Regions from separate parts of the Microbacterium lacusdiani genome, predicted to be linked through region 3. Evidence: riboswitches for the same ligand, from Rfam matches in the RefSeq annotation. Region 3 holds a riboswitch; each other region holds the start of a gene.
What was found. A riboswitch is a leader RNA that binds a small molecule or an ion and turns the genes downstream of it on or off. The one in region 3 is predicted to bind thiamine pyrophosphate.
Positions count from the first base shown of each region.

Region 1: another riboswitch for thiamine pyrophosphate. It lies ahead of thiM (hydroxyethylthiazole kinase); the one in region 3 lies ahead of thiC (phosphomethylpyrimidine synthase ThiC).
Region 2: another riboswitch for thiamine pyrophosphate. It lies ahead of ACYVGN_RS08960 (ECF transporter S component); the one in region 3 lies ahead of thiC (phosphomethylpyrimidine synthase ThiC).

Region 1 is NZ_BAAGXJ010000001.1:140,007-147,375, forward strand. Features, by position in the region: gene nadC (carboxylating nicotinate-nucleotide diphosphorylase) at 1-637, opposite strand, end outside; gene nadB (L-aspartate oxidase) at 631-2,217, opposite strand; gene nadA (quinolinate synthase NadA) at 2,219-3,562, opposite strand; gene ACYVGN_RS00720 (NUDIX hydrolase) at 3,906-4,538, opposite strand; TPP riboswitch at 4,671-4,767, shown strand; gene thiM (hydroxyethylthiazole kinase) at 4,759-5,586, shown strand; gene thiE (thiamine phosphate synthase) at 5,583-6,257, shown strand; gene thiD (bifunctional hydroxymethylpyrimidine kinase/phosphomethylpyrimidine kinase) at 6,257-7,369, shown strand, end outside.
Region 2 is NZ_BAAGXJ010000013.1:4,553-11,921, forward strand. Features, by position in the region: gene ACYVGN_RS08950 (endonuclease domain-containing protein) at 167-1,000, shown strand; gene ACYVGN_RS08955 (D-alanyl-D-alanine carboxypeptidase family protein) at 1,115-2,857, opposite strand; TPP riboswitch at 2,948-3,057, shown strand; gene ACYVGN_RS08960 (ECF transporter S component) at 3,049-3,663, shown strand; gene ACYVGN_RS08965 (ABC transporter ATP-binding protein) at 3,665-5,161, shown strand; gene ACYVGN_RS08970 (energy-coupling factor transporter transmembrane component T family protein) at 5,158-5,946, shown strand; gene ACYVGN_RS08975 (Nramp family divalent metal transporter) at 6,076-7,344, opposite strand.
Region 3 is NZ_BAAGXJ010000016.1:31,191-38,559, forward strand. Features, by position in the region: gene ACYVGN_RS10005 (aldo/keto reductase) at 1-322, opposite strand, end outside; gene coaBC (bifunctional phosphopantothenoylcysteine decarboxylase/phosphopantothenate--cysteine ligase CoaBC) at 524-1,747, opposite strand; gene ACYVGN_RS10015 (NRDE family protein) at 1,893-2,603, shown strand; TPP riboswitch at 2,650-2,758, shown strand; gene thiC (phosphomethylpyrimidine synthase ThiC) at 2,755-4,575, shown strand; gene ACYVGN_RS10025 (ABC transporter substrate-binding protein) at 4,572-5,561, shown strand; gene ACYVGN_RS10030 (ABC transporter permease subunit) at 5,568-6,377, shown strand; gene ACYVGN_RS10035 (ABC transporter ATP-binding protein) at 6,374-7,105, shown strand; gene ACYVGN_RS10040 (DnaJ family domain-containing protein) at 7,115-7,369, shown strand, end outside.

The DNA.
Region 1 (7,369 bases), on a different contig from region 3:
CGATCTGGTCGAGCCTGTCGACCTCCACCTCGACGTGCGTGGTGTGGGGCAGGCGCGCGATGCCCGCGCGCAGCGCGTTCGTGAGGGCGGCGGCGCAGTCGGCGCCCTTCGCACCCGCCGCGAGCACGGCGAGGTGGTTGTCCTTCGCCATCACGGCGTCCGACAGCGAGTGACGGTGGTTGAAGCCGCCGCCCGAGCGCACGGCGTGCCGCTCGAACGCCCGCAGCCCCGGGGTGGTCTTGCGGGTGTCGACGATGCGCGCGCCGGTGTTCGCCACGGCCGCGACGTACTGCGCGGTCAGGGTCGCGATGCCCGACATCCGCTGCGCGAAGTTCAACCCCACGCGCTCGGCGGTCAGGACGGCGCGCGCCGGGCCCTTCACGACCGCGAGCACCGCGCCCGCGTCGAACGTCTCGCCGTCCCGCGCGCTCACGTCGACCCGGATGGCCGGGTCCGTGAGGCGGAAGGCGGCCGCGAAGACCGCTCCGCCGCTGAACACGCCGGCCTCCCGGGCGACGAGCTCGGCCCGTGCGGTCGCCTCGGCGGGAAGGAACGCCTGCGCGGTGAGGTCGCCCCAGGGTGCGTCCTCCTCGAGCGCCGCGCCGACGACGCGGTCGATGGTCTGCGGGGTCAGCATGCGGCTCCTGCCGGCGTGAGGTCGTAGGCGGGATCGGCGGCTCGGGACTCGACCGGGGGATGCGCCCCGCCCGAGAGCCGCGGCTCGTCGGATCGGAAGTGGGCGCCGACGGATCGGGTCCGCGCGCTCGCCGCGGCGATGGTCGCCGCGGCCACGAGAAGCATGCCGGCGTCCTCATGCTCGGCGACCGTGCGCGGGGTCGTGGCGTCGCGGCGCCACGCCGCCACGACCGCGCCCGCGCGCGCCAGCCCCGCCTCGTCGCGGACCAGACCGACGTGCTCCCACATCAGCGCGCGCAGGGCGGCGCGCGTGAACGGCGGCGCATCGGCGGCCGCGGCGACCGGTTCGGCGGCGGCCGCCGTCGGCTCGGGGCCCGGCCAGCCGGACCGCCGCCGGCCGCGCTCGGCGATCGCGATCGCGGCGCGCGCCCCGAACACGGCGCCCTCCAGCAGCGAATTGGACGCGAGGCGGTTCGCGCCGTGGACGCCGGTGCGCGCGGTCTCGCCGACCGCGTAGAGCCCCCGGAGCGTCGTGCGACCCTCCAGGTCCGTGCGCACGCCGCCCATGAGGTAGTGCGCCGCGGGCGTCACCGGAATGGGTTCGGACGCCCAGTCGAGGCCGCGCGCCCGCACGGCCGCATCGATCGAGGGGAAGCGGGTGCGCAGCGGGTCGGCGCCGAGCGCCGTGGCGTCCAGGCGCACGGGACGGCCGCCCTGCGCCGCCATCCGGTTCGCGATCGCGCGGGCGACGACGTCGCGCGGCGCGAGCTCGCCGTCCGGATGCGCGTCGAACGCGAAGCGCCGCCCGTCGTCGTCGATCAGCACCGCGCCCTCGCCGCGCACGGCCTCCGAGATCAGGAACGGATCGCCGGGGGCCGGCCCGTCGGCGATCAGCACCGTCGGGTGGAACTGCACGAACTCCAGGTCGGCCACGGCGGCGCCCGCGCGCAGGGCCGCGGCGATGCCGTCCCCCGTGGCGACGGCCGGGTTGGTGGTGCGGGCGTACAGCATGCCCGCGCCTCCCGTGGCCAGCACCACGGCGTCGGCGGACAGCACCGCGTCGCGGCCGTCGATGCGGACGCGCGCGCCCGTCACGGCGCCCGTGCGCCCGATCGCGAGGTCGAGCAGGAACGCGTGCTCGACGATGCGGATGCCCATCCGGCGCGCGGTGCGCAGCAGCGCCGTCTCGATCGCGAGGCCCGTGGCGTCGCCGCCGGCGTGCAGGATGCGCGGGAACGAGTGCGCGGCCTCCAGGCCGTGCTGCAGGCGACCGGAGGCGTCGCGGTCGAACTCGACGCCGCAGCGGGCGAGCTCGCCGATCCGCTCCGGGCCCTCCTGGACGAGCACGCGCACGGCGTCCTCGTCGCACAGGCCCGCGCCCGCCGCGAGCGTGTCGGCGACGTGGTCCTCGAGGCGGTCCTCGGGCATCACCACGCCCGCGATGCCGCCCTGGGCGTGCCGCGTGGAGCCCTGATCCGCGGAGCCCTTGGTGACGAGCGTGACGTCGACGCCCCGATGCGCGGCGTGGACCGCGCAGAACAGGCCGGCGATCCCGCTGCCGACGATCAGCGCGCGCGTCATGTCAGGCCGTCCGGGCGGGCGTCGCTGACGCGGGCTTCGCGGCGAGCATCCGCTCCAGCGCGACCCGCGCGGGCGCCGCGACCTCGTCCGCCACCGTGATCCGGTTCACGACGCGGCCGGCCACGAGCTCCTCGAGCGTCCACGCGAGATAGCCCGGGTGGATCCGGTACATCGTGGAGCAGGGGCACACCACGGGGTCGAGGCAGAGGATCGTGTGCTGCGGGTGCTGCGCCGCGAGGCGCTGGACCAGGTTGATCTCGGTGCCGATCGCGAACGTCGTGGGCGCGGTCGCGCTCTCGATCGCGCGCCGGATGACGTCGGTCGAGCCGGCCTCGTCGGCCGCGTCGACGACGGGCATCGGGCACTCGGGGTGCACGATGACGCGCACGCCGGGGTGCTCGGCGCGCGCCCTGTCGATCTGGTCGACAGTGAACCGCCGGTGCACCGAGCAGAAGCCGTGCCACAGGATCACGCGCGCATCGCGCAGGTCCTGCTCGGACGAGCCGCCGAGCGGGCGATGGGGGTTCCACATGGGCATCTGCTCGAGCGGCACGCCCATGGCCTTGGCGGTGTTGCGCCCCAGGTGCTGGTCGGGGAAGAACAGCACGCGGCGCCCGCGCGCGAACGCCCACTCCAGCACGGTGCGCGCGTTGGACGATGTGCAGACGATGCCGCCGTGGCGGCCCACGAAGCCCTTGATCGCCGCCGAGGAGTTCATGTAGGTGACCGGGATCACCGGCAGGAGGCCGTCGGCGTCGGGCTCGTCCAGCGCGCCGTAGACGTCCTCGAGCTGCTCCCAGCACTCCTCGACCTGGTCGATGTCGGCCATGTCCGCCATCGAGCAGCCCGCCGCGAGGTTGGGCAGGATGACCGCCTGGTCGGGGCCCGACAGCAGGTCGGCGGTCTCGGCCATGAAATGCACGCCGCAGAACACGATCGCCTCGGCCTCGGGGTGGGCCTTGGCGGCGTTCGCGAGCTGGAACGAGTCGCCCACGTAGTCGGCGTGCCGAACGACCTCGTCGCGCTGGTAGAAGTGGCCGAGCACCACGACGCGGTCGCCGAGGGTCTCCTTGGCCGCGCGGATGCGCGCGTGCAGCTCGTCCTCGGACGCCTCGCGATACGCGGCGGGCAGCTCGCCCTGGCGCGGCGACCCGGTGGGGATCACGTCGCCCATCGAGGCGCCGGGGCCGTAGCCGGGGACCGTGTCGAAGGTCCAGGGCGTGGCCGCGAGGTCCGTCGAGCACGTGCTGCCCGCGGCGGTGCCGGCCACGATCGCCTGGATGCCGTGGTCCACGGACGCATCGACGGCGGGGCGCGGCGCGAGGGTCAGGGGAGAGGCGGCCATGTGAGCCCTCGCCTTCTGGTCGAAACGACACTTACTGTCGCGCCCAGATTAAGTCACATTGACCAGAACCGCAATTTCGATCACTTTCCGCTCACGCCCCGGCGTGGAGCCGCGGCTTCGACTCGCTTCGCTCGCACGGCGGTCGATGGCCAACCCGTGGTCGTTGAGCGGAGGCGCGCCAGCGCCGAAGTCGAAACGTGGCCGGATCGTCCCGGCCGGCTGGGGAGGTTCGGCGTCGTTTCGACTCCTCGCTGGCGCTCGTCGCTCAACGACCGGGGGTGAGGGTCGGCAGCAACTCCCTGCATCTACGGTCGTGCGAGCAAAGCGAGCGTGCGAGGCGCTTCTAGAAAGACTCAGCTTCCGCGTTGTAGCGGTAGAGGCGGGCGGGGCGGTGCTTGCCGGTGCGGAAGGACTCGGTGGGCACGAGCGCCTCGGAGCCCTCGAGCAGGCGGCGGAAGTTGGAGGGGTCGAGCCGGCGGCCGAGCACGGACTCGTACACCTCGCGCAGCTCTGTGAGCGTGAACTCGTCGGGCAGCAGGCCCGCCGCGATGCGGCTGTAGCCCACCTTGTTCCGCAGGCGCCACAGCGCGTACTCGGCGATCCGGTTGTGGTCGAACGCGAGCGCCGGCAGGTCGTCGACGTCGAACCACTCGACGTTCTCGGGCGCGCCGACGACCGAGCGCTGCGCGTCCACGAGGTCGGAGCGCAGCAGCGCCCAGTACACGACCGAGACGACCCGCGTCGGGGAGCGGTCGACGTCGCCGAACGTGTACAGCTGCTCCAGGTAGCTGGGCGTGAGCGCGGTGGTCTCGGCGAGCGTGCGCGACGCGGCCTCGCCGAGGCCCTCGGCCACGTCCAGCCAGCCGCCGGGCAGCGCCCACATGCCCTCGAACGGGTCGCGCGTGCGTCGCACCAGGGGGATCATCAGCCGATCCGAGTCGGGATCGGGGCGGAGCGAGAAGATCACGGTCGACACGGCCACCCGGATCTCGTCGCCCGAGGCGGTCGCGCCCCGCTCCTGATCCTGCGCATCCGGCGTCCTGCTCACCCCTCGAGCCTATGCGGTCGAGGTCGCCCGCCCGGGAGGCGCAACCCGGATAGGATCGCTCGCAGTGGCACGGGGTGTCCCCACCGGGGGACTGAGATCACACCCGTATCGACCTGATCTCGTTAGTACGAGCGGAGGGATGTCGCTGATGAGTGACGTGTATCTGTCGTCCGGTCCGGATGCGGGAGCCGTGCTGGCACGGCTGCGCGAGGACGCACCGCTGGTGCAGTGCATCACCAACTCCGTGGTGGTGAACTTCACCGCCAACGCGCTGCTGGCCGCGGGGGCGTCGCCGGTCATGGCGGACGTCCCGGGCGAGGCGCGCGAGTGCGCGCGCGTCGCGTCGGCGCTGCTGGTGAACCTGGGCACGCCGCGCGCCGAGCAGCGCGAGGCCATGCGCGAGGCGGTCGCGGCCGCCGGAGCCGCGGGCACGCCGTGGGTGCTCGACCCCGTCGGCGTGGGCGCGCTGTCCCTGCGCACGGACTTCGCGCGCGAGCTGCTCGCCGACGGCCCGGCGGTCATCCGCGGGAACGCGTCCGAGATCCTCGCGCTCGCCGGCGCGGGCGGACGCGGCCGCGGCGTCGACGCCGCCGACGACGTCGAGCAGACGGCGGGAATCGCGCGCGAGCTGGCGCGGAGCACCGGCGCGGTCGTCGCCGTGTCCGGACCCGTGGACCTGATCGCGGACGGCGGCCGGGTCGTCCGGGTCCACGGCGGCGATCCGCTCCTCACCCGGGTCACGGGCGCCGGATGCGCGCTCGGCGCGATCGTGGGCGCGGCCGTCGCGGCCGCCGGCGGCGACGCCTTCGCGGGGGCGGTCGCCGCGCACGTGCTCTACGCGGAGGCCGCGGAGCGCGCGGCCGCCGTCGCGCCGGCCCCGGGCGGCTTCGCGGTCGCGCTGCTGGATGCGCTGGCCACGGTCGAGCCCGCCGCCCTCGCGGGCCGCGAGCCGCTCCTCGCCGGAGCCGGAGCGTGAGCCGCGCGCTCGACCTGTGCACGTACGTCGTCGCCGACGTCGCCACGATCCTCTCCCGAGCCGGGCGCGATCTGGCGGCCGTCGCGGACGTCGTGCGCCGGGCGGTCGACGGCGGCGCGACGATCGTGCAGGTGCGCGGCAAGGAGCTCGGGGGAGCGGAGCTGCTCGACGTCGTCGAGCGCTCCGCCGAGGCGGTGGCCGGGCGCGCCGCGCTCGTGGTGGACGACCGGGTGGATGTCGTGCTCGCCGCGCGGGCGGCTGGCGCCCGGGTCGACGGCGTGCACGTGGGCCAGAGCGATCTGCCCGTCGACCGCGTGCGCGCGCTGCTCGGCGAGGGCGCGATCGTGGGCCTGAGCGCGAGCCGCCCGCATGAGCTCGCGGCGCTGCGCGCGCTCCCCGCCGGCACGGCCGACTACCTCGGCGTCGGTGCGATCCGCGCGACGCCGACCAAGCCCGACCACCCCGAGCCGCTGGGCTGGCGCGGGTTCGCCGAGTTCGCGGCGCTCGCGGGCCTGCCCTGTGTGGCGATCGGCGGCGTCGGGCACGGCGACGCCGCTGAGGCGCGGCGCGCCGGGGCGGCCGGGCTGGCCGTCGTGCGCGCCGTGTGCGCCGCCGAGGACCCCGCCCACGCCGCGCGGTCGCTGCGGAACGAGTGGGCGGAGGTCGCCTGATGCGCGGGCGCGAGGCGTCGACCCGCATCCCGAACGTGCTCTCGATCGCGGGCTCCGATCCCTCGGGCGGGGCGGGCGTGCAGGCGGATCTGAAGTCCATCCTGGCGAGCGGAGGCTACGGCATGGCCGCTCTCACCGCCCTGACGGCGCAGAGCACGCGCGCCGTCAGCGGCGTGCACGTCCCGCCGCCGGGGTTCGTGCGCGACCAGCTCGACGCGGTGGCGTCCGACATCCGGATCGACGCGGTCAAGACGGGGATGATCGGCGGCGCCGCGGTGATCGCCGAGGTGGTCGGGTGGCTCGACGCGCTCGCCGAGCGGCCCGCCGTGGTCGTCGACCCCGTCATGATCGCCACGAGCGGCGACCGCCTGATCGACGACGACGCGGAGCACGCGCTCCACGACCTCATCGCCCGGGCCGACGTCGTGACGCCGAACCTTCCCGAGCTGGCCGTGCTGGTCGGCGAGGACGTGGCGGGCGACTGGCCCGCCGCGCTGCGCCAGGCCCGCGCGCTGGCGGAGCGGCACGGCGTTCTGGTCCTCGCCAAGGGCGGGCACCTGCCGGGACCCGCCTGCCCCGACGCGCTCGTGTCCGCCGACGGCGTGCTCGCGGAGTTCGCCGGCCGGCGCATCGAGACGCGCAGCACGCACGGCACGGGCTGCTCGCTGTCGTCCGCGCTCGCGACGCTGTTCGCCCGCCACGGCGACTGGGTCGTGGCGACCGGGCTGGCGCGCGAGTGGCTGCGCGGAGCGATCGCCGCCGCCGAGGCGCTGGACGTCGGCGGCGGGAACGGACCGCTGCAGCACGCGCACGCGCTCTGGCGCGGCGACGGCGTCCCGCGAGCGGCCACCGAGCGGTGGTGGCGCGATGCGGCGCCCGTCCGCGCGGCCATCGACGCCGGCTCGTTCGTGCGCGGCATGACCGACGGATCGCTCGACCGCGAGGTCTTCGAGCACTACCTCGCGCAGGACGCGCTGTACCTGCGCGCGTACTCGGCCGTGCTCGCGCGCGCCGCGATGCTGGCCGGCGACGAGGACGAGCGCGCGTTCTGGGCGGCGTCCTCGGCCACGTGCATCGAGGTCGAGCTCGAGCTGCACCGCTCGCGGGTGGGG
Region 2 (7,369 bases), on a different contig from region 3:
CTCCGAGGGCGGAACCCGGCGCTCCGCTCCTCGCAGGTGGATTCCTCCTCCGCTGGAGGCGGTCACCTCGCCGGCCGGCGTCGTCCACAGGCCCAGGGATGGCCCGGTTGCTCATCCGGGGGAGCCAGGCCGGCCGCGGACCGGGCCGGGTGGCCAGCATGGGCGCATGGATCCCGTCACCGCGCTCGCCCGCTTCGGAGGCATCGCGCGCACCCCCGCGCTCCACAGGCTCGGTGTCACGCGGCACGCGCTGCGCGGCGCGCTGCACAGCGGCGCGGTGCAGCGACCCCGCCACGGCTGGATGTGCCTGCCCTCCGTCGACCCGGCCTGGCGCTCGGCGGTCGAGGTCGGCGTGGTGCTCTCGTGCGTCACGGTCGCGCAGCGGCGCGGGCTCTGGACCGATGCCGTGACGCAACCGCACGTCGCCATCCGCCCGAACGGACAGCTGCAGCGCGAGACGACCGCGCACGTGCACTGGGCGACCCCGGTCATCCCGCGCGACCCCGATGCTCTCGAGGATTCGCTGATCAACGCGCTGGTGATCCTCGCGACGTGCCAGCCCTACGAGGCCGGCCTTGCGGCGTGGGAGGCGGCCATCCGGAGGCACCTCGTCGACCTCGACGTGCTGCGCGGCCTGCCGCTGCCGCCCGACGCCCGACGGCTGCTCGCGGATGCGCGGCCGCTCGCGGATGAGGGCACCGAGTCGATCGTGTTCTCGCGCCTGCGCCTCCTCCGGCTGGGGCTGCCGATCCGGCGCCAGGTGGTCATCGCCGCGCGGCCCGTCGATCTCCTCATCGGCGACCGGCTGGTGATCCAGATCGACGGCGGTCATCACGTCGACGCTCAGCGCCTGCGCGACAACGAGCACGACGCTCGCCTGCGCCTGATGGGCTACCACGTCATCCGGATCGGCTATTGGCAGATCATGGACGACTGGGCCGCGGTGCAGGACCTCGTGGTGACCGCCATCGCGCAGGGGCTGCACCGCATCCGCCGCTGAACGCCGACCTCCGCGGAGGAGAAATCCACGCGCGAGGCCGATCTCATGGGCATTCGTCCTGGATCGGGGATTTCTCCTCGCGCCAGGGCGGGGTCGGGCGCGTGCGGCGGCGCGCTACTGCAGGCCGAGCAGGTCGAGCGGGTGCGAGAGCCGCCAGAGCAGGCTGGGGCCCTCGAGGTCGCCCTCGAGCACCAGGGGGACCGTGGCCGAGTCGAACGGCCCAGTCGCGGTGAGCGTGCCGACCTCCGCGCCCGACGCGGTGCCGACCTCGACCTCGTAGTCCGACTGGACCTCGGGGCTGCCGCGGTCCCACAGCACGACCTCGGCGTCGTCGCCCGTGACCACCTCGACCGGCTCGCCCCACTCGGTCGTGACGTTCGCGACGGTGGTGCCGGATGCGACGGTCGGGGCGGGCTGCAGGGACTGCTCCACCTGCTCGAGCAGCGTGCGGCTGACGCTCGCGCGGGTCTCCTCGTCGGGCTGGCCGAGCACCGAGGCGTACAGCCGCACGGTGGTCTGGCCGATCGTGACGTCCTTGGCCGTGAGCAGGTTCCACGACTCGATCCACCACTCGGACAGGGTGCCGGTCTTGATGCCGACGACGCCGGGATCGCCGATCAGCGGATTGCTGTTCTCGACCACGCCGGCGCCCGGGAGTTCCGTCTCGGGCATCGCCACGATCTCCGCGATCACGGGGTTCGCCAGCGCCAGTCTCGCGAGGGTGACCAGCGACGCGGGGGTCGCCGTGTTGTCCGGGTCGATGCCGCTCGGGTCGACCATCGTGATGCCCGACAGGCCGTGCGCCTGGAGCCACTCCGGCACGGCGAGGGCGAACGCGTCCTTCGAGCCCCACAGCTCCGTCGTCAGGCGATCCACGTAGTTGTTGGCCGAGCCGATCAGGATGCCCTCGAGCAGCTGCCGCTGCGTGAGCGTGCCGTCCACGGGCACGTCGAGCGCCGACTCGTTCGCCACGCGGTACTGCCAGTACTCCTGGCTGTCAGCGTAGTCGAACGCGTAGGACGGCCCCTGCTCGCCCACCGCGAGCGGCGCCTTCTCGAGGATCATGAGCGCGGTCACGACCTTGGCGATGCTGGCCATGGGCGCGGGCGCGGCGCTGGAGGCCGGGACCGTGCCGAGGCCCTCGGCGCCGACGGCGGCGGAGCCGTCCGCGGGCCAGGTCACGGCGAGCGGATGACCGGGCGCCGGGTCGACCGTCGCGGCCGAGACCGCGGGGGCGACGTTCGCGAGCGGCCAGAAGGCGCAGCCGCCCACGTAGCCGAGCGCGAGGACGCCGGCTGTGATCAGCGGGGCCGCGACGGAGGGGCGCCTCTCGCGGCGGGTGGGGACCAGGTCGAACGCGGGCGACGGCGCGGGGGCCGCCTCGGGCTTGAGGGCGACGGTGGCCGGGTCGATCCAGGCCAGAGCGGCGGTGTCGGTGCGGGGCGCGTCCGCCACCGCTGCGTCCGGCGCCTCGACCGCGGCGCCGGCGGCCTCCTCGAGCGACGTCGGGGTCTCCGGTGCGGGCACGGCCAGCGCCTCGGCCCCGGTCGGAGCAACCGCCGGGGGCGCATCCGTCAGCGCGGCGCCCGCCAGGGCCGTGGCCGCCTCGGTCACGGGCGCATCGGCGGTGCGCTGGTCGAAGAGCGAGCCGATGCCGCGGCGGATCGCGGGCTGCTCGGGCACCACGGGCGTCTCGGGCAGGGGGTCGATGTCGTGCGCCGTCACCGCGCGGCGCGGGCGACGCGGCGCCTCGGCGACGGGGGTCGCTGCCACCGGCACCGTGGCGACGGACGCATCGTCGATCGAGCCGCGGAGATCCTCGCGGAGATCGTCGTGGGGGGAGTCGTCGATTGCCACCCGCCTACGGTACCCGCGGATGCCGGGAGTCAGCCGGAGATCGCGGGCCCCGGCGGCGAACCTCACCCGCCGGATCGCCCTAGAATGTCCCTCACACACCACGGGAGTCCGGCGAGCCGGGCTGAGAGGAAGCGACCCGCGCTTCGACCGTCGAACCTGATCCGGATCATGCCGGCGCAGGGAGGAGAGAGATGAACACGTCCGCACCCGCCACCCCGGGCACCCGCCGCTTCACCTGGCGCGTCGTCGACATCGTCGTCGCCAGCGTCATCGCCGTGGCCTGCGCCGTGGTGTTCCTCGTCTGGAACGTCGCCTACATCGGCCCGAGCGAGCTGCTCGCGCCGCTGCTGCCCGGTCTGGGCGGCCTGCTCACCGGCCCCTGGCTCATCGCCGGGGTGATCGGCGGCCTCGTCATCCGCAAGCCGGGCGCCGCGCTCTACACCGAGCTGCTCGCCGCGGTCATCTCCGCGCTCGTCGGCAACCAGTGGGGCGCGCTGACGATCGTGTCGGGCCTCGTGCAGGGCCTCGGCGCCGAGATCATCCTCGCGATCTTCCTGTACAGGTCGTTCCGCCTGCCGGTCGCGGTGCTGGCGGGCGCCGGCGCGGGCCTCGCGGCCGGCATCAACGACCGCGTCCTCTGGTACGCGGGCGCCGACGCGCTGTTCACGACCGTGTACATCGCCTCGACCACGGTGTCGGGCGCGGTCATCGCGGGGCTCGGCGGCTGGGCGATCGTCCGCGGCCTCGCGGCGACCGGCGCGCTGAACCGGTTCGCGGCCGGGCGCGCGGTCGCCAGGCGCGTCTGACGTGACGGCCTCTCCGGCGACCGGGGCCGTGTCCCCGGCCGCCGTCGAGGCGCGCGGCTGGGGATGGCGCTACGCCAGCCGCCGCGCGTGGGCCGCCTCCGGCATCGACCTGCGGATCGACGCGGGCGAACGCGTCCTGCTGCTCGGCGCGAGCGGCTCGGGCAAGTCCACGCTCCTGCACGCCCTCGCGGGCGTGCTGGGCGGCGACGACGAGGGCGAGCACGCCGGCACCCTGACGATCGACGGGCACCCGCCCGCGGCGGTCCGCGGTCGCGCCGGGCTGGTGCAGCAGGATCCCGACACCCAGGCCGTCCTGCACCGCGTCGGCGACGACGTCGCGTTCGGCTGCGAGAACCTCGGGGTGCCGCGGCACGACATCTGGCCGCGCGTCGGCGAGGCGCTCGACCTCGTGGGCCTCGACGTGCCGCTCGACCGGTCCACGACCGCGCTGTCCGGCGGACAGAAGCAGCGCCTCGCGCTCGCCGGGGCGCTCGCCATGCGCCCCGGGCTGCTGCTGCTCGACGAGCCCACCGCCAACCTCGATCCCGCGGGCGCGATCGCGGTGCGTGACGCCGTGGGCCGCGTACTGGACCGCACGGGCGCGACCCTCGTCGTGGTGGAGCATCGCGTGGACGTGTGGCTGCCGATCGTCGACCGGATCATCGTGCTGGGAGCGGGGGACGCGGGCGTGATCGCGGACGGTCCGGTCGCCGACGTGCTGCGCGACCGGGGCGCCGAGCTCGCCGCGCTCGGCGTCTGGGTGCCCGGGATCCCGCCGCGCCACCCGGCGCCGCCGGCCGCGGCGCCCGGCGAGGTCCTGCTGTCGGGACGCGCGCTCGAGGTCGCGCGCGCACGCGGCCGCCGCGTGGCGGGCCCGCTCGACGTGGACGTGCGCGCCGGCGAGGTCCTCGGCGTCGTCGGGCCGAACGGCGCGGGCAAGTCGACGCTCGGCCGCACGCTGGCCGGGCTGCTTCCGCCGGCGGGAGGCCGGGTCGTCGCCGGGCCGGCGCTCGCGGGCGGGATCGGCGAGGCGCCGATCCGCTGGTCGTCGCGGCAGCTGCTCACGCGCATCGGGACCGTGCTGCAGTCCCCGGATCACCAGCTGCTCTCCACCACCGTCCGCCGCGAGCTCGAGGTCGGTCCCCGCGCCCTGCGCCTGCCCGAGGGCGAGATCGCGGCGCGGGTCGACGAGCTGCTCGAGCGGCTCCGGCTCGCGCATCTCGCCGAGGCCAACCCCCACACGCTCTCCGGCGGCGAGAAGCGGAGGCTGACCGTCGCCGCGATGCTGGCGACGCGTCCGAGGGTGGTCGTGCTCGACGAGCCGACGTTCGGCCAGGATGCGCGCACGTGGGCCGAGCTGGTCGCGATCATCGCGTCGCTGCGCGACGGCCGCGACGGGGCGCCCGGGGCGGGCGTCGTCGCGATCACGCACGACGCCGATGTGCTCGAGGCGCTGCACGCGCGCCGCCTCAGCCTCACGGCCGGGGTCGGGACATGATCCTTCCGACCCCGCTGGTCCCCGCCGGCCCGCTCGCCCGCGTCAACCCGGTCGCGAAGCTGGGCGCCGCGCTCCTCATGGCCGCCCCGCTGGTGCTCACGATCGACTGGGTGTCGGCGGCCGTCGCGCTGCTCCTGTCCGTGCCGCTGCTGGCGATGTCGGGTCTCGGATGGCGTCGCTTCTGGGCGCGCACGGCGCCCGTGTGGATCGCGGCTCCGCTCACCGGGGTGACCATCGCGCTCTACGGCGAGACGTCGGGCACGGTGCACCTGGACTGGCTCTTCGTGCGCATCTCGGACGGCTCTCTCGCGCTCGCCGCGGCCACCGTCCTGCGCATCCTGGCGCTCGCGCTGCCGAGCGTCGTGCTGTTCGCGACGGTCGATCCGACGGATCTGGCCGACGGCCTGGCGCAGCGGGCGCGGCTGCCCGCGCGGTTCGTCCTCGGCGCGCTGGGCGGCCTGCGCCTGGTGGGGCTGCTGGTCGACGACTGGCGGGAGCTGGAGGTCGCGCGCCGCGCGCGCGGGGTCGCGGACACCGGACGGCTGCGCCGCGTGCTGGGAATGGCCTTCGCGCTGATCGTGCTCGCCATCCGGCGCGGCTCGGCGCTCGCGACGTCCATGGAGGCGCGCGGCTTCGGCGCTCACGCGGAGCGCACCTGGGCGCGGGTCTCGCCGTGGGGCGCGCGCGAGTGGCTGCTGCTCGCGGCCGGCGCCGGGATCGGCCTCACGGCCGTGGCCGTGGCCGTCGCGACGGGCTCGTGGAACTTCATCGTCGGCCCGTCCTGAGGTCGGCTCGGGTCGCGCACCCGCGCCGACACGACCGTCTCCTCCGCGGGGACAGGCATGCCCCGTCCATGCCCGAACGCACGCGGGGCCCCGACGGGAGGTCGGGGGCCCGCGCGGCGAGGACGGCCGTCAGCCGCCGAACGCCTTGGTGATCGCCTGCACCGCCTGGTAGACGCCCAGGACGATGAACAGCAGCGCCGTGATGCCGAGCGCGACGTTCAGGTACCACTTGTTGCGGTACTCGCGCGGGACGCGATCCGTGTTCAGGATCGGCAGCAGCGTGATCGCGAGGAACGGCATGAACAGCGCGCCGAGGAACCCGTACAGCAGGACGAGGAAGATCGGCTGGTTCAGGAACAGCATGAGCATCGGCGGGAAGGTCAGCCACAGCAGGTAGACCTTGAACCACTTGCCGTTCAGGCGCGAGTCGGGGTGGTCCGATCCCTTGCCCGTGACGTTGCCCATGAAGTCGGCGAACATCAGCGAGACGCCGTTCCACACGCCGAGCACGGACGAGAAGCCGGCGGCCCAGAAGCCGATGAGGAACCAGACGCCGATGAAGTCGCCGTAGCGCTCGCGCAGCACGCCGTCGAGCTCGAGCAGGCCCTGGTCGCCGGCCGCGAGCGCGACGCCGGCGGCGCGGACGACCTCGGCGCCGACGATCAGCATCGAGATCACGAAGATGCCGGTCATGACGTACGCCATGGTGTTGTCGATGCGCATCACGCGCAGGAAGCGCGGCTTGTCCCAGCCCTTCTCGCGCAGCCAGTAGCCGTATGCCGCGAGCGTGATGGTGCCGCCGACGCCGCCCGCGAGCGCGAGCGTGTTGAACACGCCGCCCTCGGGGATCATCGGCACCAGGCCGCCGATCGTCTCGAGGAAGTTCGGTGCGGCGATGACCGCCAGGATGACGATCGTCACGAACATGAGGCCGACGAGGAACGCCGTGATGCGCTCGAAGAAGCGGTACCGGCCGAACCACACGAGCACGAAGCCCAGCAGGCCCATCGCGATGGCCCACGGCCACACCTGGGCGAAGAACGTCCCCTCGGGGAACAGCGCCGCGATCGGCAGGGCGGTCGAGCTCATGGCCGAGGCGGCGTACACGAAGCCCCAGATCACGATGTAGGGCGCGAAGTACCAGACCGGCCAGCGGCCGAGCGAGCGCCAGCCCTCGAAGATCGTGTTGCCGGTCGCGACCGTGTAGCGGCCGGCGCCCTCGACGAGCACGATCTTCAGGATCACGCCCAGGATCACCGCCCACAGCAGCATGTACCCGTAGTTGGAGCCGGCGACCAGCGTGGCCACCATGTCGGCCGAGCCGACGCCCGTGGCGGCGACGACGAGGCCGGGTCCGATGATCCTCCAGCGAGGCTTCTCGGTCTCCTGCGTGCTCATCCGTCCTCCTCGATCGGAACCTTGG
Region 3 (7,369 bases):
GCAGGTCGATGCGGCCGAGGCCGATCGTGGCGTTGGACTCGCGGCCGCTCGCGATCGCCTCGTCGTAGCCGTGGTGGCGGCCGGGGATCTTCGTGGTGACGACGATCTCGTCGCGGTCGATCCCGCTGCGGCGCACGGCCTCGCCGACCTCGTGCTCGTTGCCGTAGTTGACCGCGGTGTCCAGCACGCGGTAGCCGGTCTGGATGCCGGCCTCGATGGCCGCGATGCCCTCCTCCCCGGTCAGCTTGTAGGTGCCGAGGCCGAGCTCGGCGAACGCGGTGCCGTCGTTGAGCGTGATCCGGGGGATGTCGATGGTCGCCATGCCCCGAGCCTAACGGCGGCGAGGGGCCGCACGCCCAGGTCGGCGACCAGCCAGCGCGCGATCGCGGTGTGGCCCGCGTCGGCGCCCTGACCCCCGTCGATCTCGGCGACCCAGTCCTCCCAGCCGCGGCCGGTGTTCGTGCGGACCGTGGCGTCGTCCACCAGCGGCTGGTGGGCCCATTCGGTGCTCATGCGCACGAGCCTACTGAGCGGGCGCCGGCGCCCCGCGGACCGCCAGGATCGCGTCGAGCAGCGCGTCGGCGACCTCGCGCTTGCTGCCGCTCGCGGTCGCGACCGGCGCGTCGTGCGGGCCGATGACCGTGACCGTGTTGTCGGCGCGCTCGAAGCCGGCCTCCCAGCCGACCTCGTTGACCGCGAGCAGGTCGGCGCCCTTGCGGCGGCGCTTGCGGATGCCGCGCTCGAGCACGGTCTCGTCGGCGGTCGGCATCTCGGCCGCGAAGCCCACGACGGTCTGCCCCGGACGCCGCGCGGCCGCGAGCCCGCTGAGGATGTCGGCGTTCTCGACCAGCTCGAGCGTGGGCTTGCCGTCCTCCTTGGCCAGCTTGTGGTCGGCCACGTCGGCGACGCGATAGTCGGCCACGGCGGCGGTCATCACGATCACGTCCGCGTCGCCGGCGAGGGCGGTCATCCGCTCCCCCAGCTCTGCGGCGGTGCCGGCGCGCTCGATCCGGATGCCCGGGTGCGCGACGGCGGGCGCCGCGACCGACTCGTCGACGTGCGCGGCGACCAGCGTGACCTCGGCGCCACGGTCTGCCGCGGCGAGCGCGACCGCGATTCCCTGCCTGCCGCTCGACCGGTTGCCGAGGAAGCGGACCGGGTCGATGGGCTCGCGCGTGCCGCCCGTCGAGACCACGAAGCGCAGCCCCGCGAGATCGCGGCGCGACCGCAGGATCCGGCCGATCTCGGCGTGGAGGGCCTCGGGCTCGCTCATCCGGCCCGGGCCGATGTCGTCAGCCGTGAGCTGCCCGCTGTCGGGGCCGATCATCCGGATGCCGCGCGCGGCGAGCGTCGCGACGTTCGCCTGCGTGGCGGCGTGCTGCCACATCTCGGTGTGCATCGCGGGAGCGATCAGCACGGGCGCGCGCGTGGCGAGCAGCGTCGTGCCGAGCAGGTCGCCCGCCAGGCCCGCGGCCATCTTCGCGATCGTGTTCGCCGAGGCAGGGGCGACGACCACGAGGTCGGCGTTCTGGCCGAGCGCGACGTGCCGCACCTGCGCCACGTCGTCGTGCACCGACGTCGTCACGGGGTGGCGGCTGATCGCCTCCCAGGTCGGCTGACCGACGAAGCGCAGCGCATCGTCGGTCGGCACGACGTGCACCTCGTGCCCGTCCTTCACCAGCAGCCGCACGAGCTGCACGGTCTTGTACGCGGCGATGCCGCCGGTCACGCCCACGACGATGTTCACGCCTTCATTGTGGCTCACGCCCCTCGACGCCCCGCGGCATCACCCTGTGGTCGTCGAGCGGAGCGACGAAGGAGCCGAGTCGAAACGGGCTGAGCGAGCGCGGCGAGTCGAAGCCGAGTCCCGCGCGGAACCCGAGAATGGAACCATGTGCACCGCGATCGTCCGCGTCCCGGAGTCCTCGGCGGAGCCCGTGCGCCTGCTCGCGGTGCGGGACGAGGATCCGAACCGGCCGTGGAACCCGCTCGGCGCGTGGTGGCCGGACCGGCCCGGGCTCGTGGGCGTGCAGGACCGGCTCGCGGGCGGCGCCTGGCTCGCCGCCGAGGGCGGCCGGCTGGCGGTGCTCCTGAACCGGGCGGGGTACCCCGAGGGACTGGATGCCGCCGAGCTCGAGTCGCGCGGCGGGATCGTGCTGGCCTCGGTCGCCGGGTCGTCGCCCGAGGGCGCGCCGCGCACGCTCGGGTTCAACCTGGTCGAGGTCGACGGCGCCGAGGTGCGGGTGACGTCCTGGGACGGTGCCGAGCTGCGCCGCGAGACCCTCGCCCCGGGCACGCACATGCTGGCGCACGACGGCGTCGACGACCCCGCGACCCCGCGCATCGCGGCGTGGCATGAGGCCTTCGAGCAGGCCCCGACCGACGGGGACGCCGCCTGGTGGCGCCCGTGGCTCGAGGTGCTGGGCCGCACGGCCGAGCTGCCGCCGACCGATGACCGCGCGATCGTGCGCGACAACCATCCGCACGGCTACCCGACCGTGTCGCTGCTCGCGTGCGTCGCGTCGATCCAGGACGGCCGCGCGGATGTGCGCTACGCGCCGCTGGACCGTCCCGGTCTCTGGAACCCGCTCGCCTTCGACTGACGCACGGCCCGATTTGCGCCGACTCCCGGTGCTCGTGATACACATGTCCTGACCACACGGGGGCCTCGGAAGAGGCTGAGACCGGGCTGACACCGCCCGAGACCGTCGAACCTGATCCGGCTCGTACCGGCGTAGGAAGTGAGGACAGCCCATGGTGGCGCGCGCTCTCCCGACATCCATCCCTCCCGTCGATCCCGCCGCTCCCGGCGACGCATCCGCTGAAGAGCACGGGACCGAACAGCACCCCTCCCACTCGCTCGCGTGGGTCGAGGACGCCGCGCACGGCATCCGCGTCCCCGTGACCGAGATCGCGCTCGAGGACTCGCCCGACGGCACGCCCAACCCGCCGCTGCGCGTGTACCGCACGGCAGGTCCCGGCAGCGTGCCCGAGCGCGGCCTGCCGCCGCAGCGTGCCGAGTGGATCGCCGCGCGCGACGACACCGAGCCGTACGAGGCGCGCGGGCACCGGCTGAGCGACGATGGCCGCGCGGCGGTGCGCCGCGGCGCGCCCTCGCAGCGCTGGGCGGGCGCGAAGCCCGAGCCGCGCCGTGCCAAGCCGGGCCGCACCGTGACGCAGATGCACTACGCCCGCCGCGGGATCATCACCCCCGAGATGCGGTACGTGGCGCTGCGCGAGCAGTGCGACGTCGAGCTCGTGCGCAGCGAGGTCGCGGCCGGGCGGGCGATCATCCCCAGCAACATCAACCACCCCGAGTCCGAGCCGATGATCATCGGCAAGGCCTTCCTCGTGAAGATCAACGCGAACATCGGCAACTCGGCCGTGACGAGCTCGATCGCCGAGGAGGTGTCGAAGCTGCAGTGGGCGACCAAGTGGGGCGCCGACACGCTCATGGACCTGTCGACCGGCAACGACATCCACACGACGCGCGAGTGGATCATCCGGAACTCGCCGATCCCGATCGGGACGGTTCCGATCTACCAGGCGCTCGAGAAGGTCGACGGCGACGCGAGCGCGCTGACGTGGGAGATCTACCGCGACACCGTGATCGAGCAGTGCGAGCAGGGCGTCGACTACATGACCGTGCACGCCGGCGTGCTGCTGCGCTACGTGCCGCTGACGGCCGACCGCGTGACGGGCATCGTGTCGCGCGGCGGATCGATCATGGCCGGATGGTGCCTGGCGCACCACCGCGAGAACTTCCTGTACGAGCACTTCGACGAGCTGTGCGAGATCTTCGCGCAGTACGACGTCGCGTTCTCGCTGGGCGACGGCCTGCGCCCCGGATCGATCGCGGACGCGAACGACGCCGCCCAGTTCGCCGAGCTCGACACGCTCGCGGAGCTGACCCGCCGCGCGTGGGCGCACGACGTGCAGGTCATGGTCGAGGGACCCGGCCACGTGCCGCTGCACCTCGTGCGCGAGAACGTCGAGCGCCAGCAGGAGCTGTGCGACGGCGCCCCGTTCTACACGCTGGGCCCGCTGGTCACCGACATCGCGCCCGGCTACGACCACATCACGTCGGCGATCGGCGCGACCGAGATCGCCCGCTACGGCACCGCCATGCTCTGCTACGTCACCCCGAAGGAGCACCTCGGCCTGCCGGACCGCGACGACGTCAAGACCGGCGTGATCACCTACAAGATCGCCGCCCACGCGGCCGACCTCGCCAAGGGCCACCCGGGCGCGATCGCGCGCGACGACGCGCTGTCGAAGGCGCGGTTCGAGTTCCGCTGGCGCGACCAGTTCGCGCTCGGCCTCGACCCGGTCACGGCGCAGGAGTTCCACGACGAGACGCTGCCGGCCGAGCCCGCCAAGACCGCGCACTTCTGCTCGATGTGCGGCCCGAAGTTCTGCTCGATGCGCATCTCGCAGGACATCCGCGACACGTACGGAGACGCCGCGGCGCAGGCCGCGGTGGCCGGCATGGCCGAGAAGAGCGCCGAGTTCGCCGCCTCCGGCGGACAGGTCTACCTCCCGGCTCCCGCGCTGCGCGCGGAGGCGGCCCGATGAGGGCGGCCGGGATCGTCGCGCTGGCGGCGGTCGCGCTGAGCCTCGCCGGATGCGCCGCGGCTCCCGCGGCGGGCGACGCCGCGGCGGGGTCGGGCGAGCCGGTGGTCGTGCGGGTCAACGACCCGGGCAACCAGGGCCCGCTGGCCGTCGCGAAGAAGACCGGCGAGCTCGCCGAGGCGTTCGCGGAGGTCGGCGCCGAGCTCGAATGGGTCGACGGCGAGTACGCGTTCACGGCCAACGTGCCGCTGTTCAACGCGGGGCAGCTGGATGTCGCGAACGCCGCGTTCGCGCCGATCGCGGGCGCGACCGCCAAGGGCCTGCCCGTGAAGATCGTGTCGGTGCAGCGCCGCGAGGTGCTGACCGAGAACGCGGGCATCGTGGCGGCCCCCGGATCCGGCATCGAGACGATCGAGGACCTGGTGGGCCGCCGCGTCGCGGTCAACGCCGGCGGCAAGGGCGAGTACCTGCTGCTCGACGCGCTCGAGCAGGCGGGGATCCCGTTCGACGCGGTGGAGCGCGTCGCGCTGCAGCCGTCGGACGGCGTCGCGGCGTTCGCGTCCGGGCAGATCGACGCGTGGAGCACGTTCAGCGACTACTTCGCGCAGGCGGCCCGCACCGGCACGGTGCTCGCGACCGAGCGCTCGCTCGACGCGGTCGACGACAACGTGTACGCGTTCCGGTCCGAGCTGATCGACGCGCATCCCGAGATCGGCGTCGCGTTCGTCGAGACGCTGCAGGAGCTGCTCGACCGCCAGCACGAGGACCCCGAGGCCTTCCTCAACGTGTTCGAGAAATCCGGACCCACCGCGCTCGTGGGCGACGCGTACGAGAACGAGCTGCGCGAGCTGCAGGGGCGCTACGAGGTCCATGTGCCGGGCCCCGCGGACGCGGAGCGGCTCCAGCGCGTGCTGGACCTGTTCCGCCGGGCGGGGGTCATCCAGACCGAGCTGGCTCCGTCCGACCTGCTGGCCGACCTCGACGGCTGACCCGCGATGACGACGCTCGTCGCTCCGCGCCCGCTCGCCGCCGCCGCGCCGGCACGGTCCGGGTGGCGCGTCGTGCGTCGCGCGGCCGTGCCGGTGGGCCTGGTGGCGGCGTGGGCGCTCGTGTCGGCGGCCGGATGGGCGCCCGCCGCCGTGCTCCCCGGCCCCGGCGCGGTGGTCGCCGCCGCGGCCGAGATCGCCGGATCCGGCATGCTCGGCACGTACCTGCAGGCGTCGCTGCTGCGCATCGCGGCGGGCGTCGGGGTCGGCGCCGGTGCGGGACTCGTGCTCGGGCTCCTCGCCGGGGTCTCGACGCTCGGCGAGGAGCTCGTCGACTCGACCCTGCAGATCCTGCGCGCCGTGCCGTTCCTCGCGATGATCCCGCTGTTCATCGCGTGGTTCGGCATCGACGAGCCGTTCAAGGTCGCGGTGATCGCGTTCGCGGTCGTGGTGCCGATGTACACCTACACTTTCCTCGCCGTGCGGGCGATCGACGCGAAGGTCCTCGAGGCCGCGCGCTGCTTCGGCGTGACCGGCGCGCGGCTCGTGGCGGGCGTCGTCCTGCCCCAGGCGCTGCCGGGCATCCTGATGGCGGTGCGCGTGTGCCTCGCGGTCGCCGTCACCGCCCTCGTCGCGGCCGAGAACGTCGGCACGCGCGAGGGCATCGGCTACCTGGTCGCGATGGCGCGCGAGTACAACCGCGTCGACCACCTGTTCGTGTGCCTCGTGCTGTACGCGCTGCTCGGGGTCGCGTTCGACGCGCTCGTGCGGGTAGCGGAGGCGGCGCTGCTGCCGTGGCGGCCGCGGGTGGCGCGGTGAGCGCGGGCGCGGCGGTGTCGACCGTCGCGATGGAGACCGCCGCGGCATGCATCACGGGGCTGCGCAAGCAGTACGCCGGGCGTGCCGTGCTCGACGGCCTCGACCTGACGCTCCGGCGCCGCGAGTTCACGGTGCTGCTCGGGCCGAGCGGCACCGGCAAGTCGACGCTGCTGCGCATCCTGCAGGGGCTGGATGCGCCCGACGCCGGCGCGGTGCTCGTGCCGCTCCGGACGACGTCCGTGTTCCAGGAGCCGCGACTCGTGCCGTCCCTGCGCGTGCTCGGCAACGTGATGCTCGGCCTCCCGCGCACGGCGCCCCCCCGCGCGGCGGCGCGCGAGGCGCTCGCCGAGGTGGGCCTCGCCGGCCACGAGCGGGACTGGCCCGCGACTCTGTCGGGCGGCGAGGCGCAGCGCGTGGCGCTCGCCCGGGCGCTGGTGCGGGATCCCGAGCTGCTGCTGCTCGACGAGCCGTTCGCCGCGCTCGACGCCCTGACGCGCCGCCGGATGCACGGCACGGTCGCCGAGCTGGTCGCCCGCCACGCGCCGGCCGTGCTCATGGTCACGCACGACGTCGACGAGGCGATCGCCCTCGCCGACCGGATCCTGGTGCTGCGGGACGGCCGGCTGGTCGCCGACGAGGCCGTCGACGAGGCAGGGGACGCGGGCGCCCTGCGCCGTCGCATCCTCGGCCTGCTCGGCGCGGACTCCGTCCCCGGCGGGCCGACGTAGCCTGGAGGGGTGGGCGATCGGCCGGATCCGCGTCAGGAGGCGGCCCGCTACCTCGCGGAGCGGGACCTGCCGCCGGAGCAGCGCGGCCAGAGCGAGGAGCGCACGCCGACCTGGTCGACGCCCGAGGAGCGCGCGGCCGTCGTCGAGCAGGCGATCCAGCAGGCGATCCGGCGCGGCGACTTCGACGACCTCCCCGGCGCCGGCAAGCCCCTGACGGGCCTCGGCACGAGCCACGACCCGGACTGGTGGATCCGGCAGAAGATC